DNA from 2 places in the Streptomyces sp. NPDC057253 genome. Region 1 is predicted to be linked to the other one. Evidence: riboswitches for the same ligand, from Rfam matches in the RefSeq annotation. Region 1 holds a riboswitch; the other holds the start of a gene.
The links. A riboswitch is a leader RNA that binds a small molecule or an ion and turns the genes downstream of it on or off. The one in region 1 is predicted to bind cyclic di-AMP.
Positions count from the first base shown of each region.

Region 1 (5,530 bases):
GCCCGTACATGGTCGTCGCCCACCACGAACTCCGTCGAGCCGCCGCCGATGTCCACCACCAGGTAGGGCCTGGCCAGGTGGTCGCTGGCGGTGAGCTCCCTGGTCGCCCCGGTGAAGGAGAACTCGGCCTCCTGGTCCCCGGAGATCACCTCGGGCTCGACGCCGAGGATGTCCAGGACGCCCCGGACGAAGTCGTCCCGGTTCTCCGCGTCCCGGGAGGCGGAGGTGGCGACGAACCGCAGCCGCTCGGCGCCGTGCTCCTTGATGACCGCCGCGTACTCCCGGCAGGCCGCGAAGGTCCGCTCCAGCGCCTCGGGGGCCAGCCGCCCGGTCCGGTCGACGCCCTGTCCCAGCCGCACGATGGTCATACGGCGGTCCAGGTCGACGAGCTCGCCGGTGGCCGGGTCCGCGTCCGCGACGAGGAGCCGGATGGAGTTCGTACCGCAGTCGATGGCGGCGACGCGGGTCACTGGGTGTCCTCCTCGGTGTCGAGGGGCTTGAAGGCGAAGTGGCCCTTGCCGTCCTCGGAGACGTCCACCTGCCACCCCTCACCGGTCGGCGGCTCCAAGGGCTTCACGCACGCCCCCTTGCGCCACCACTCCGGCAGCATCGCGATCGCCTCGTCGCCCAGCGGGTTGACGCCCGGGCCCGCGGCCAGCGAGTGGCCGACCAGGACGTGCAGGCACTTCACCCGGTCCGGCATGCCGCCGGCGCTGGGGAAGCCCTCCAGGACCTCGATGGCGTCCCGGCGGGCGAGGTAGTCCTCGTGGGCCGCCCGGTACGCCTTCGCGAGCTCCGGATCGGCCTGGAGCCGCTCCGTCATCTCCTTCATGACGCCGTTCGCCTCCAGCGTGCCGATCGCCGAGGCGGCGCGCGGGCACGTCAGGTAGTACGTCGTCGGGAAGGGCGTGCCGTCGGGGAGACGGGGGGCCGTCTCCACCACGTCCGGCTGCCCGCAGGGGCAGCGGTGCGCGATCGCCCGCAGCCCGCGCGGCGGCCGCCCGAGCTGCTGCTTGAAGGCCTCGACGTCCGCGTCGGTGGGCTCGGTGCGAGGAGTGGAGGGCGGGGGCGTTTCCATGCCTGTCTTTCTATCGGTCCATCGGTCGGTTCACTGATCCGAGGCGTCGGACTTGTCGACGCCGTCCCAGACGTTGGAGTACCACGGGCGGTCGGCCGCCCCGAGGTCGGTGCGGGACTGCTTCGCCGCGTCCGGGTCGACGACGACGAAACCCGTCTCCCCCGGCAGCACGTAGTGCAGCCGCTGCCGGATCTGCTGCTCCGCGTACGCGTCGTCCTGCCAGCGCGCCTTGAGATCGCGCAGCTTCTCGACCCGCTCCGCGGCCTGTGCCTTCTCCCGCTGGAGATCGGAGATCTCGGCGCGCTGCGAGACGTACTGCCTTATCGGGTACGCCAGCGCCACCACCAGGGTGCACACCACGAGGGCGAGCAGCGCGGCCCGGCCGGTCAGCCGGGAGCGGCGGGCCTGGCGTTTGGTCTGGGAGCGGTAGACCCGGGCCGCGGTCTGCTCGCCGAGCAGCTTGATCCTGGTCGCGGTGGAGAAACGGTCCCGGTCCTTCACGGCCATCGGCTCTCCGCCTCCCCTTCTACGTGCGTACGTCCCCGCACACGGTACGGGACCGGTACGGGGACGTACGTACGACTGGCTAAGGCGTGACCCTGTACGGGTCAGCCCTTGAAGCCCCTCAGCCCTTGAAGCGCGGGAACGCGCTGCGGCCGGCGTACACCGCGGCGTCGTCGAGGATCTCCTCGATGCGCAGGAGCTGGTTGTACTTGGCGACGCGCTCGGAGCGGGCCGGGGCGCCGGTCTTGATCTGGCCGCAGTTGGTGGCGACGGCGAGGTCGGCGATGGTGACGTCCTCGGTCTCGCCGGAGCGGTGGGACATCATGCACTTGAAGCCGCTGCGCTGGGCGAGCTCGACGGCGTCCAGGGTCTCGGTGAGCGAGCCGATCTGGTTCACCTTGACCAGGAGGGCGTTGGCGGTGCCCTCCTCGATGCCGCGGGCCAGGCGCTCGGGGTTGGTGACGAACAGGTCGTCGCCGACGAGCTGGACCTTGTCGCCGAGCTTGTCGGTGATGACCTTCCAGCCGGCCCAGTCGTCCTCGAACAGCGGGTCCTCGATGGAGACGAGCGGGTAGGCCGCCACGAGCTCCTCGTAGTACTCCGTCATCTCGGCGGCGGAGCGCTCCTTGCCCTCGAACTGGTACTTGCCGTCCTTGTAGAACTCGGAGGCGGCGACGTCGAGGGCGAGGGCGACCTGCTCGCCGGGGATGTAACCGGCTTCCTTGATCGCTTCGAGGATCAGGTCCAGCGCGGCGCGGTTGGACTCGAGGTTCGGCGCGAAGCCGCCCTCGTCGCCGAGGCCGGTGGACAGGCCCTTCGACTTCAGGACCTTCTTCAGCGTGTGGTAGACCTCGGTGCCCCAGCGCAGCGCCTCGGAGAAGGACTCCGCGCCGATCGGGGCGATCATGAACTCCTGGATGTCCACGTTGGAGTCGGCGTGCGAGCCGCCGTTCAGGATGTTCATCATCGGCACCGGCAGCAGGTGCGCGTTCGGGCCGCCCAGGTAGCGGAAGAGCGGGAGGTCGCTGGCCTCGGAGGCGGCGTGGGCGACGGCGAGCGAGACGCCGAGGATGGCGTTGGCGCCGAGCGAGCCCTTGTTGTCGGTGGCGTCCAGGTCGAACATCGCCTGGTCGATCAGGCGCTGCTCGGTGGCGTCGTAGCCGACGAGCTCCGGGCCGATCTGCTCGATGACGGCGAGGACGGCCTTCTCGACACCCTTGCCCTGGTAGCGGTTCGGGTCACCGTCACGCAGCTCGATGGCCTCGAAGGCACCGGTGGAGGCGCCGGACGGGACGGCGGCACGACCGGTGCTGCCGTCGTCGAGGCCGACCTCGACCTCGACGGTGGGGTTGCCTCGCGAGTCGAGGATTTCCCTGGCTACGACGACGTCGATGGACGGCACGAGCATCTCCTTCTTGGATGGTGAGCCTGGCGACTAGAGCCTAACCGGCTCCGGCGTATCGGCCACCGTGTGGACCGACCTGTGGACGAAACCGAGAGTAAATTGTTTCTGAACTGAACAAAGACGTCCGCGCAAGCGCGCGCAAAGGCCGGGAAGCCGGCGCACAAAAAACCCCGCCCCGGTGCGTACGGGGGAACACGCACCGGAGCGGGGAGCCCATGGGGACGGGGGGTGACCCTCACGAGGCCTTCAGTATGAGGACCACGGCTGTGAGGGCACTGTGGTTCAGCTGGGTCTTACTTCAGGTGCAGCTGCTGGCCCGGGTAGATGAGGTTGGCGTCCTCGACGATGTCCTTGTTCAGCTTGAACAGCTTCTGCCAGCCGCCCTTGACCTTGTGCTTCTCGGCGATCGAGCTGAGGGTGTCACCCTTGACGACCTTGTACTCGCCGTCGCCCTTCTTGACCTTCTTGCCGGTCGGGGTGGTGACGGTCTTCTTGGCCGCCGGGCGCTCGGAGGAGCGGGAGGCGCTCTGCTCGTTGGTCGAACGGGTGCTGGTGCCCGAGTTCGAGTTCGAGGAGCTGGAGGACGAGCTGCTGCCGCTGTAGGCGGCGCTGGACAGGCCCTTGCCGCAGACCGGCCAGGCGCCCTTGCCCTGGGAGGCGAGGACCTTCTCGGCGACGGCTATCTGCTGCGCCTTGCTGGCCTGGTTGGCCTGCGCGGCGTACTGCGTGCCGCCGTACGCGGCCCAGGTGGAGGCCGAGAACTGCAGACCGCCGTAGTAGCCGTTGCCGGTGTTGATGGACCAGTTGCCGCCGGACTCGCACTGGGCGACGGCGTCCCACTCGGAGGCGGTGGCGGCGGAGGCGCCGCCGGCCGCCATCAGCGGGGCGGCGATGGCGACACCGGTGACGCCGGCGAGCGCGGCGGCGCGGGTGGCCTTGGACGGACGACGGTGCTTGCCCTTGCCGGAAAACAGCATGGTGGATCCCCTCACCGACGCCTGCGAGGTGAGCTGTCGGGTTCGGGCCGGTTGAGTTGCCCGGTCACGCGCACTGCGTGACTTCACCCCAAGCCGGTCCAGCGTGAACTGCTGGGCCCGGCGCTTACCTTGGGTCCCCCGCTCCTGCCTACGGCGCTTGACGCGACGACTGTTCCCGTACGGCCGCTGGCAGGATTCGGCGTTGCGACAGACGGGGCTCGGGTTGCCGAGCGGTGACGACGGTAGACACGCGCTCGGCGGAATTTCAAAGACGATCAGGGCTTCTGAGACTCATCCCACACTTTCACCAAAGTGGACATTCGGCGCGAAGTGGGACGTGAACTCCCGCTGTTTTTCAGGCCTTTTCGGCCCTATTCAGCCCCTGTGTCGAGGGTCTGACCGGCGGAGATGTTGCTCGGGTCGGCGCCGATGACGTCCTTGTTCTCGTCGTAGAGGGCACGCCATCCGCCGTCGAGGCCAAGGGAGTCGGCGATGGAGACGAGGGAGTCGCCCTCCTGGACGGTGTAGGTGCGGGCGGCGTGACGGCCGCCGGAGAGTGCCGTGCTCTTCGTCGTGACCTCGTCGGCGCTGTCGCCGCGGTGCTTGCCGGAGCCGAGGGAGCCGACGTCGACAAGGGCCGAAGAACCGCCCTCTTGCCACGACTTGTCCGCTTCATCCTCTTCTGAGCTCACCACAGGGGAGTCGTCGGAAGGCTGCGCGCTCTCCTTGCCGGAGGCTTCCGGACTCTTGGTGGCCGATTTGCCCGACTTGGACGAACTGTCGCTTTCCGCCGAGGGGGTGGCCGTCGGCGACGGCGTCGAGGACGAACCGTCCAGCGAGTCGAGCAGACCGGGAGAGTCCTCGATGCCCGACGAGTCCGAGGAACCGGACGAGCTGGATGATCCGGACGAATCCGACGATCCGGACGCGGAGGTCGAGGGCGTACCACTCGCCACGCCTGTGTCCACCCCCGCCGAACTCGAGTCCTTGCTGAGCCCGGCGAGCAGACCGCAGGTCGGCCAGGCGGCGATGCCCTGGTCCGCGAGGAGCTTCTCGGCCACGGCTATCTGCTGGTTGCGGCTCGCCAGGTCCGCGGTCTCGGCGTAGGAGAGGCCGCCGTACTTCTCCCAGTTCTCCTGGGAGATCTGGAGGCCGCCGTAGTAGCCGTTGCTGTCGTTGGCGCTCCAGGTGCCGCCGCTCTCGCACTCCGCGACCCGGTCCCAGGTGGCGCCGGTCGCGGCACTCGCCCCGCTCGCCGCGAGCAGGGGGATCGCGATGGCGGATCCCGTCACGCCGGCCGCCACGAGCAGAGCCGGAGCCTGACGGGGGCGACGGTGACGACCGTTCCCGGAGAGCATGAAGGGACCTTTCCCACGACAGCAGAAACCCGCGCGGCGAGTGGTACGGACCACCGCGCTGGTCCGTGAACGTATAGGGATTCGATCACTTGTCACAAGTTAATGCCGCGTAGATCACGTGAAGATCACAGACTTGAGGGTGCGTCATGTTTAAGCGGCCCTGCCGCGGGGTTGGGCGGACCCCTCGGTGGATTACCGGACGGGAGTG
Region 1 covers NZ_JBHUXV010000104.1:9,440-14,969, forward strand. Annotated here, with positions in the region: gene ACFULQ_RS37575 (exopolyphosphatase) at 1-470, opposite strand, end outside; gene ACFULQ_RS37580 (DUF501 domain-containing protein) at 467-1,078, opposite strand; gene ACFULQ_RS37585 (septum formation initiator family protein) at 1,109-1,585, opposite strand; gene eno (phosphopyruvate hydratase) at 1,704-2,990, opposite strand; gene ACFULQ_RS37595 (transglycosylase family protein) at 3,281-3,964, opposite strand; cyclic di-AMP (ydaO/yuaA leader) riboswitch at 3,968-4,130, opposite strand; gene ACFULQ_RS37600 (transglycosylase family protein) at 4,336-5,322, opposite strand; gene ACFULQ_RS37605 (cytochrome P450) at 5,515-5,530, opposite strand, start outside.

Region 2 (5,530 bases), on a different contig from region 1:
CGACCGCTACACCCGGGAGGACCGGGCATGACCCCGCTCACCCTCACCGCCGACACCGCCGCGAGGACGCGCCGTACCGCCTGGGTGCCCACGCTCGTGCTGCTCCTCGGCGCGCTGTACTGCCTGATCCCCATCGCCTGGGTGGTCATCGCGGCGACCAAGGACCGGTCGGAGCTGTTCTCCACCTTCACCTTCGCCCCCGGCTCCGGCTTCCTCCAGAACCTGCGCGACCTGACCGCCTACCGGGACGGCATCTTCTGGAAGTGGATGGCCAACTCGGCCTTCTACGCCGGTCTCGGCGCCCTGCTCTCCGCCGCGGTCTCCGCGGCCGGCGGCTATGCGCTCGGCCGGTTCGCCTTCCGGGGCCGTGAGGCCGTCTTCAAGATGATCCTGGCCGGCGTCCTGGTCCCGTCCATCGTGCTCGCCGTACCGCAGTACCTGCTGCTGTCGAAGCTGGGCATGGCCGACTCGTACGGGGCGATGCTGCTGCCGTCGATCCTCTCGCCCTACGGCGTCTACCTGGTCCGCATCTACGCGGCCGCGTCGGTGCCCGCCGAGCTGATGGAGGCGGCCCGCATGGACGGCGCGAGCGAGTGGCGGATCTTCTCGCGGATCGCCGTACCGATGATGATGCCCGGCCTGATCACGGTGTTCCTCTTCCAGTTCGTCGGCATCTGGAACAACTTCCTGCTGCCGTACGTGATGCTCGCCGACGACGAGAAGTTCCCGATCACCCTCGGCCTGTACACGCTGCTCGCCCAGGGCGCCTCGCAGCCGGCCCTCTACACCCTGGTGATCACCGGCTGTCTGCTGGCGATCCTGCCGCTGATCGCGCTCTTCCTGGTGATCCAGCGGTTCTGGTCCCTGGACCTGCTGAGCGGCTCGGTCAAGGCCTGAACACCCCCTGCTGACGTCTCTAGTTGACGAGGAACATGACCACGAGTGCGAACGGGCGCCGCAAGCCCCCCACCATCCACGACGTGGCCCGCGAGGCGGGCGTGTCGCGGGGGACCGTCTCCCGCTTCCTGAACGGCGGCCACTACGTCTCGGCCGCCGCCGGGCGGGCCGTCGAGGCCGCCATCAGGAAGACCGGGTACGTGGTCAACCGGCATGCGCGCAGCCTCAGTACGGGCCGCTCGGACTCGGTGGCGTTCCTGCTGACGGAGCCGCAGGAGAAGTTCTTCGAGGATCCCAACTTCAACGTCCTGCTGCGGGGGTGCACCGAGCGGCTGGCCCAGCACGACATCCCGCTGCTGCTCATGCTCGCCGAGAGCGACGACGACCGGCGGCGCCTGACCCGGTACATCACCTCGGGCCACGTCGACGGGGTGCTGCTGCTGTCCAACCACAGCGGTGACCCGGTCGCGGCCGAACTGCACGACGCCGGGATCCCGTTGGTGGTGTGCGGCAAGCCGATCGGGCTCGGCTCCAGGGTGAGTTACGTGGCCGCCGCCGACCGGGACGGTGCGCAGGACATGGTCCGGCATCTGATCGCGGGCGGGCGGCGCCGCGTCGGCATGGTCACCGGGCCGCTGGACATGCCGGGCGGCCCGGACCGGCTGGCCGGCTACCGGGACGTGCTCGCCGAGGCGGGCCTGCCCTACGACCCGGCGCTGGTGGTGGAGGGCGACTTCCGGCGCAGCGGCGGCGAGCGCGCGGCCCGGCGCCTGCTCGCCCAGGCCCCCGACATGGACGCGGTCTTCGTCGCCTCGGACCTGATGGCCCTGGGTGTCGTCAACGTCCTTCAGCAGTCCGGGCGTTCGGTCCCCGACGACATCGCCGTCGGCGGCTTCGACGACTCCCCGGCGGCCACCGCCATCGCCCCGGCCCTCACCACCATGCGCCAGCCCTTCGACCGCATCAGCGCCGAGATGGTCCGCATGCTCCTGGCCCAGATGTCCGGCGAGAACACAGCGGGAGTCATCCTCCCGACCCAACTGGTGGTAAGGGACTCGGCGTAGCGCTCCGCGGGCAGGGCAGGGCAGGGCTGTGTGAGGGCCGCGGGATGGGCAGGCGGGGGAGCCCACCGGTCCCTGCGTCACGGGCCCGTTGAATGAGGCAGGGGGAGTCGCGACCGGTCACGGTGGCGCGGGTCACGTCGGCATGAGGCAGTCGGGGCGCCTTCGGTCCCCCCGCCCCAACCGCGGCCCAGCGCGGCCGCCTTGTCACGGACGGGGGCAGCCGGGGCGGCGGGCGCCATGGGGGCATCGGCACAAGGCGGGCGGGGTCGCGACCGGTCACCGCGGCATGGGGAGCCCCGCACTGCCCGCCCCACCCCTTCGCCATCTCAACCTGCCGGAACCGCACGGGACATGCCCCCGAACCGCCCGCACACCGGGGCGCGGCGCGCGGTGGCGGTGCGCAGCACACCGCCGCACCCCCCGAACCGGAACTGCCGTCAACAGATGTGAAAGCAGCAGCCGTCCGGTTCGCGTCGAGTCGGAGGGGCCAACCATCCGTATTCTCTGATCATGGCCGCCTCCCCCGCATATTCACTCATCGCCACCGACCTGGACGGCACGCTGCTCCGCGCCGACGACACCCTCTCCGACCGGTCGTTGGCCGCGCTCGCGAGGGTGGCGGAGGGCGGGGCCCAGCACCTCGTCGTGACCGGACGGCCGGCGCCCAGAGTGCGGCCGCTCCTCGACGACCTCGGCAGCACGGGGCTCGCGGTGTGCGGACAGGGCGCGCAGGTGTACGACGCCGGCGCGGACCGTCTGCTCTGGTCGGTGACCCTGGACCGGGAGCTGGCGGAGACCGCGCTGGGGAAGATCGAGGCCGAGGTCGGGCTGGTGTACGCGGCGGTGGACCAGGACGGTGTCGACGGGCTCACGCTCATCGAACCGGGCTATCTGATGCCCCATCCGACCCTGCCCGCGGTGCGGGTCGGCCGCCGCGACGACCTGTGGTGCGAGCCGATCAGCAAGGTGCTGCTGCGCCACCCCTACCTGTCGGACGACGAGTTGGCGGTCACGGCACGCTCGGTGGTGGGTTCGCTGGCCACGGTCACCATGTCGGGACCCGGGACCGTCGAACTCCAGCCATGCGGCATCACCAAGGCGACCGGCCTCGCGCTGGCCGCCGAACACCTGGGCCTGGGACCCGAGGTGACGATCGCCTTCGGGGACATGCCCAACGACATCCCGATGTTCGACTGGGCGGCCCACGGCGTCGCGATGGCCAACGCCCACCCCGAACTCAAGGCCGTGGCCGACGAGGTGACCCTGTCGAACGAGGACGACGGCATCGCCGTCGTCCTCGAAAGACTCTTCAGCCGGGCGTAGTTCCTAGTAGGCGCCGAACACGTTGTCGATGGACCCGTACCGCGCCGCCGCGTAGTTGCAGGCCGCGGTGATGTTGGCGACCGGGTCGTACGGGTCCCACGAGGTGTTGGCCACGTGGTAGGCGTTGAACGTCGGGTCGATCACCTGGAGCAGGCCCTTGGAGGGCGTGCCGGCGGCCGCGTTGGAGTCCCAGAGGTTGATGGCGTAGGGGTTGCCGGAGGACTCGCGGATGACGTTGCGGTAGATGCCGTCGTAGGAGCCGGGGATCCCGTGCTCCGCCATGACGGCGAGGGAGGCGCGGATCCAGCCGTCGAGGTTGTTGGCGTACCCGAGGCTGGTCGCGGTCTGTACGGCCGGGGTGGCCGCGGACGCGGTCGTCGCACCGATGAGCGGGAGCGCGAGTACGGCGACTCCGGTGCCGGCGACGGCGAGCTTGCGGACGAGACGGTGGGTGCGGGAAGCACGGTGCTGAGCGGCAGCAGGCATGGCGAAGTTCCTCTCCGTCGCCTGCGAGGTGAGCTGTCGGGTTCGGGCGGGGAGTTGCCCGGCCATGCCCGTAAAAGGCATGACTTCACCCCAAGCCGTACCGGTATGTCCGAAGACGACCGTTCCGGCGACTTACCTGGGTCCCCCGCTCCTGCCGTGGTTCTCGGTGGGTGTACGGGCGGCGGCAGGATTCGGCGTCCGCCCGACAGGCCGGGAACGTATGCGAGAGCACATGTCCGGAACAAGTGGCGAATTCACGTGGAGTGCCTATTGACCTTGGTCGGGGGCATTTGAGGCACTTGATCCTTTGCGGTCGCAAGTCTCAACTGACGCAGCCGAAAAGGCGGATTGAGGAATTCCGGATATCTGTCGATCCGTCGGCTGGAGTGAGTCAAGTCACGCCCATGCGCAAGACGTGCAAAACGGGCAAGAGACCCAACTCATAGTCAACCGGCCGTCCGTGGGATCCGCTGCTCCCATGTCCGGTGGAAGACCACCTCACCGCCGTCGGTGCACATCACCTCGTTCGAGGTGGAAAAGTCCGTCCCGTCGCAGCTGATCTCCGAGCGGGAGCGCACGGTGGTGTCCCAGGCGAGCTCGGGTCGGTGCAGCCGGATCGACCGGTCCGAGCGGGTGCGCGCGGACAGCGGGTCCTTCTCGTCGATCGTGTACGTCTCCCGCGCGTCCTCGGTGAACTCCAGCCCGTCGGGGTACACGCGCGTGCCGCCGTACCGGGGATCGACCTCCAGACGCCACTCGCCCTTGGCCACGTCCCGCACGACCAGCCGCTCGGGTCGCGGCTCGTCCAGCGTGACCGGGCTCCATCCGTCGGCGGCCACGCCCTGCGTGCCTCCCGGCGGCGCGGCCTGCTCCGGCTCCGCGAACGTGATGTCCGGGGACGCCTCACGCGCGCGTACCGGCAACTCCAGGAAGCTGCCCGCGGGGTCCAGCGTGAAGCCCGCCTGCGACTCGGGCTGCGGCCAGATCCACGGCCAGTACGCCGAGGACACGGCGAGCCGGATCCGGTGGCCGGGCGGGAAGGCGTGCCCGGTGCCGCTCAGCTCGAAGGCCACCTCCTGCGTGGCCCCCGGCTCCCAGGGCACCGCCCGGTCCGGGCCATGGCGTGCGGAGAGGTTCAGCGCCCCCCGCGTCACGAGGGTCGACGAGCCGTCCGGCGCGACATCGCACAGCCGTGCCACGACCTGCCCGCGCGACACCTCCGAGGTCACCCTGAGCCGCACCCGCGGCCGCCCCAGCACGCACGTCTGCTCACCCACCGCGAACTCGAAGCAGGCCGAACGGGCGTCCTCCTCCCGCTGGTCCGGCGGCAGATCGGCGTCGCCGCCGGACGGGACGAACGGGCCGGCGTCCACGCCGGTGTGCTGCGGCGAGCGGACCAGCACGGCGGGGCCCTGAAGGCCGTACGACACCGTCGTGACGTGGGGGGAGGGCCAGGCGGGCTCGCCGACCCAGCGGCCGGGCAGGGTGCCGTACGCCGTCGCCGGGGGGTGGGAGTGGCTGACGTAGGTGCCGCGGTCCGGGTACTGGTGGGACCAGGGGCCGACGATCCCGCGGACCCGGTCGGCCGGCAGGTGCTCGACCAGCCGCAGGACCGTGTCGCGGTACGGGTCGTGCCAGCCGCCCACTGCGAGGACCGCCGCGTCGATGGAGCCGTAGTCCTCGCGGACGCTGTCATGGCGCCAGTGTTCGTCACGGGTCTGGTGGGCGAGCCAGGTGTGGAGCGGCGGGTCCAGGGCCTC
Region 2 covers NZ_JBHUXV010000041.1:18,884-24,413, reverse strand. Annotated here, with positions in the region: gene ACFULQ_RS22730 (carbohydrate ABC transporter permease) at 1-31, shown strand, start outside; gene ACFULQ_RS22725 (carbohydrate ABC transporter permease) at 28-897, shown strand; gene ACFULQ_RS22720 (LacI family DNA-binding transcriptional regulator) at 933-1,961, shown strand; gene ACFULQ_RS22715 (HAD family hydrolase) at 2,472-3,284, shown strand; gene ACFULQ_RS22710 (transglycosylase SLT domain-containing protein) at 3,288-3,770, opposite strand; cyclic di-AMP (ydaO/yuaA leader) riboswitch at 3,776-3,977, opposite strand; gene ACFULQ_RS22705 (CocE/NonD family hydrolase) at 4,217-5,530, opposite strand, start outside.
Region 2: another riboswitch for cyclic di-AMP. It lies ahead of ACFULQ_RS22710 (transglycosylase SLT domain-containing protein); the one in region 1 lies ahead of ACFULQ_RS37595 (transglycosylase family protein).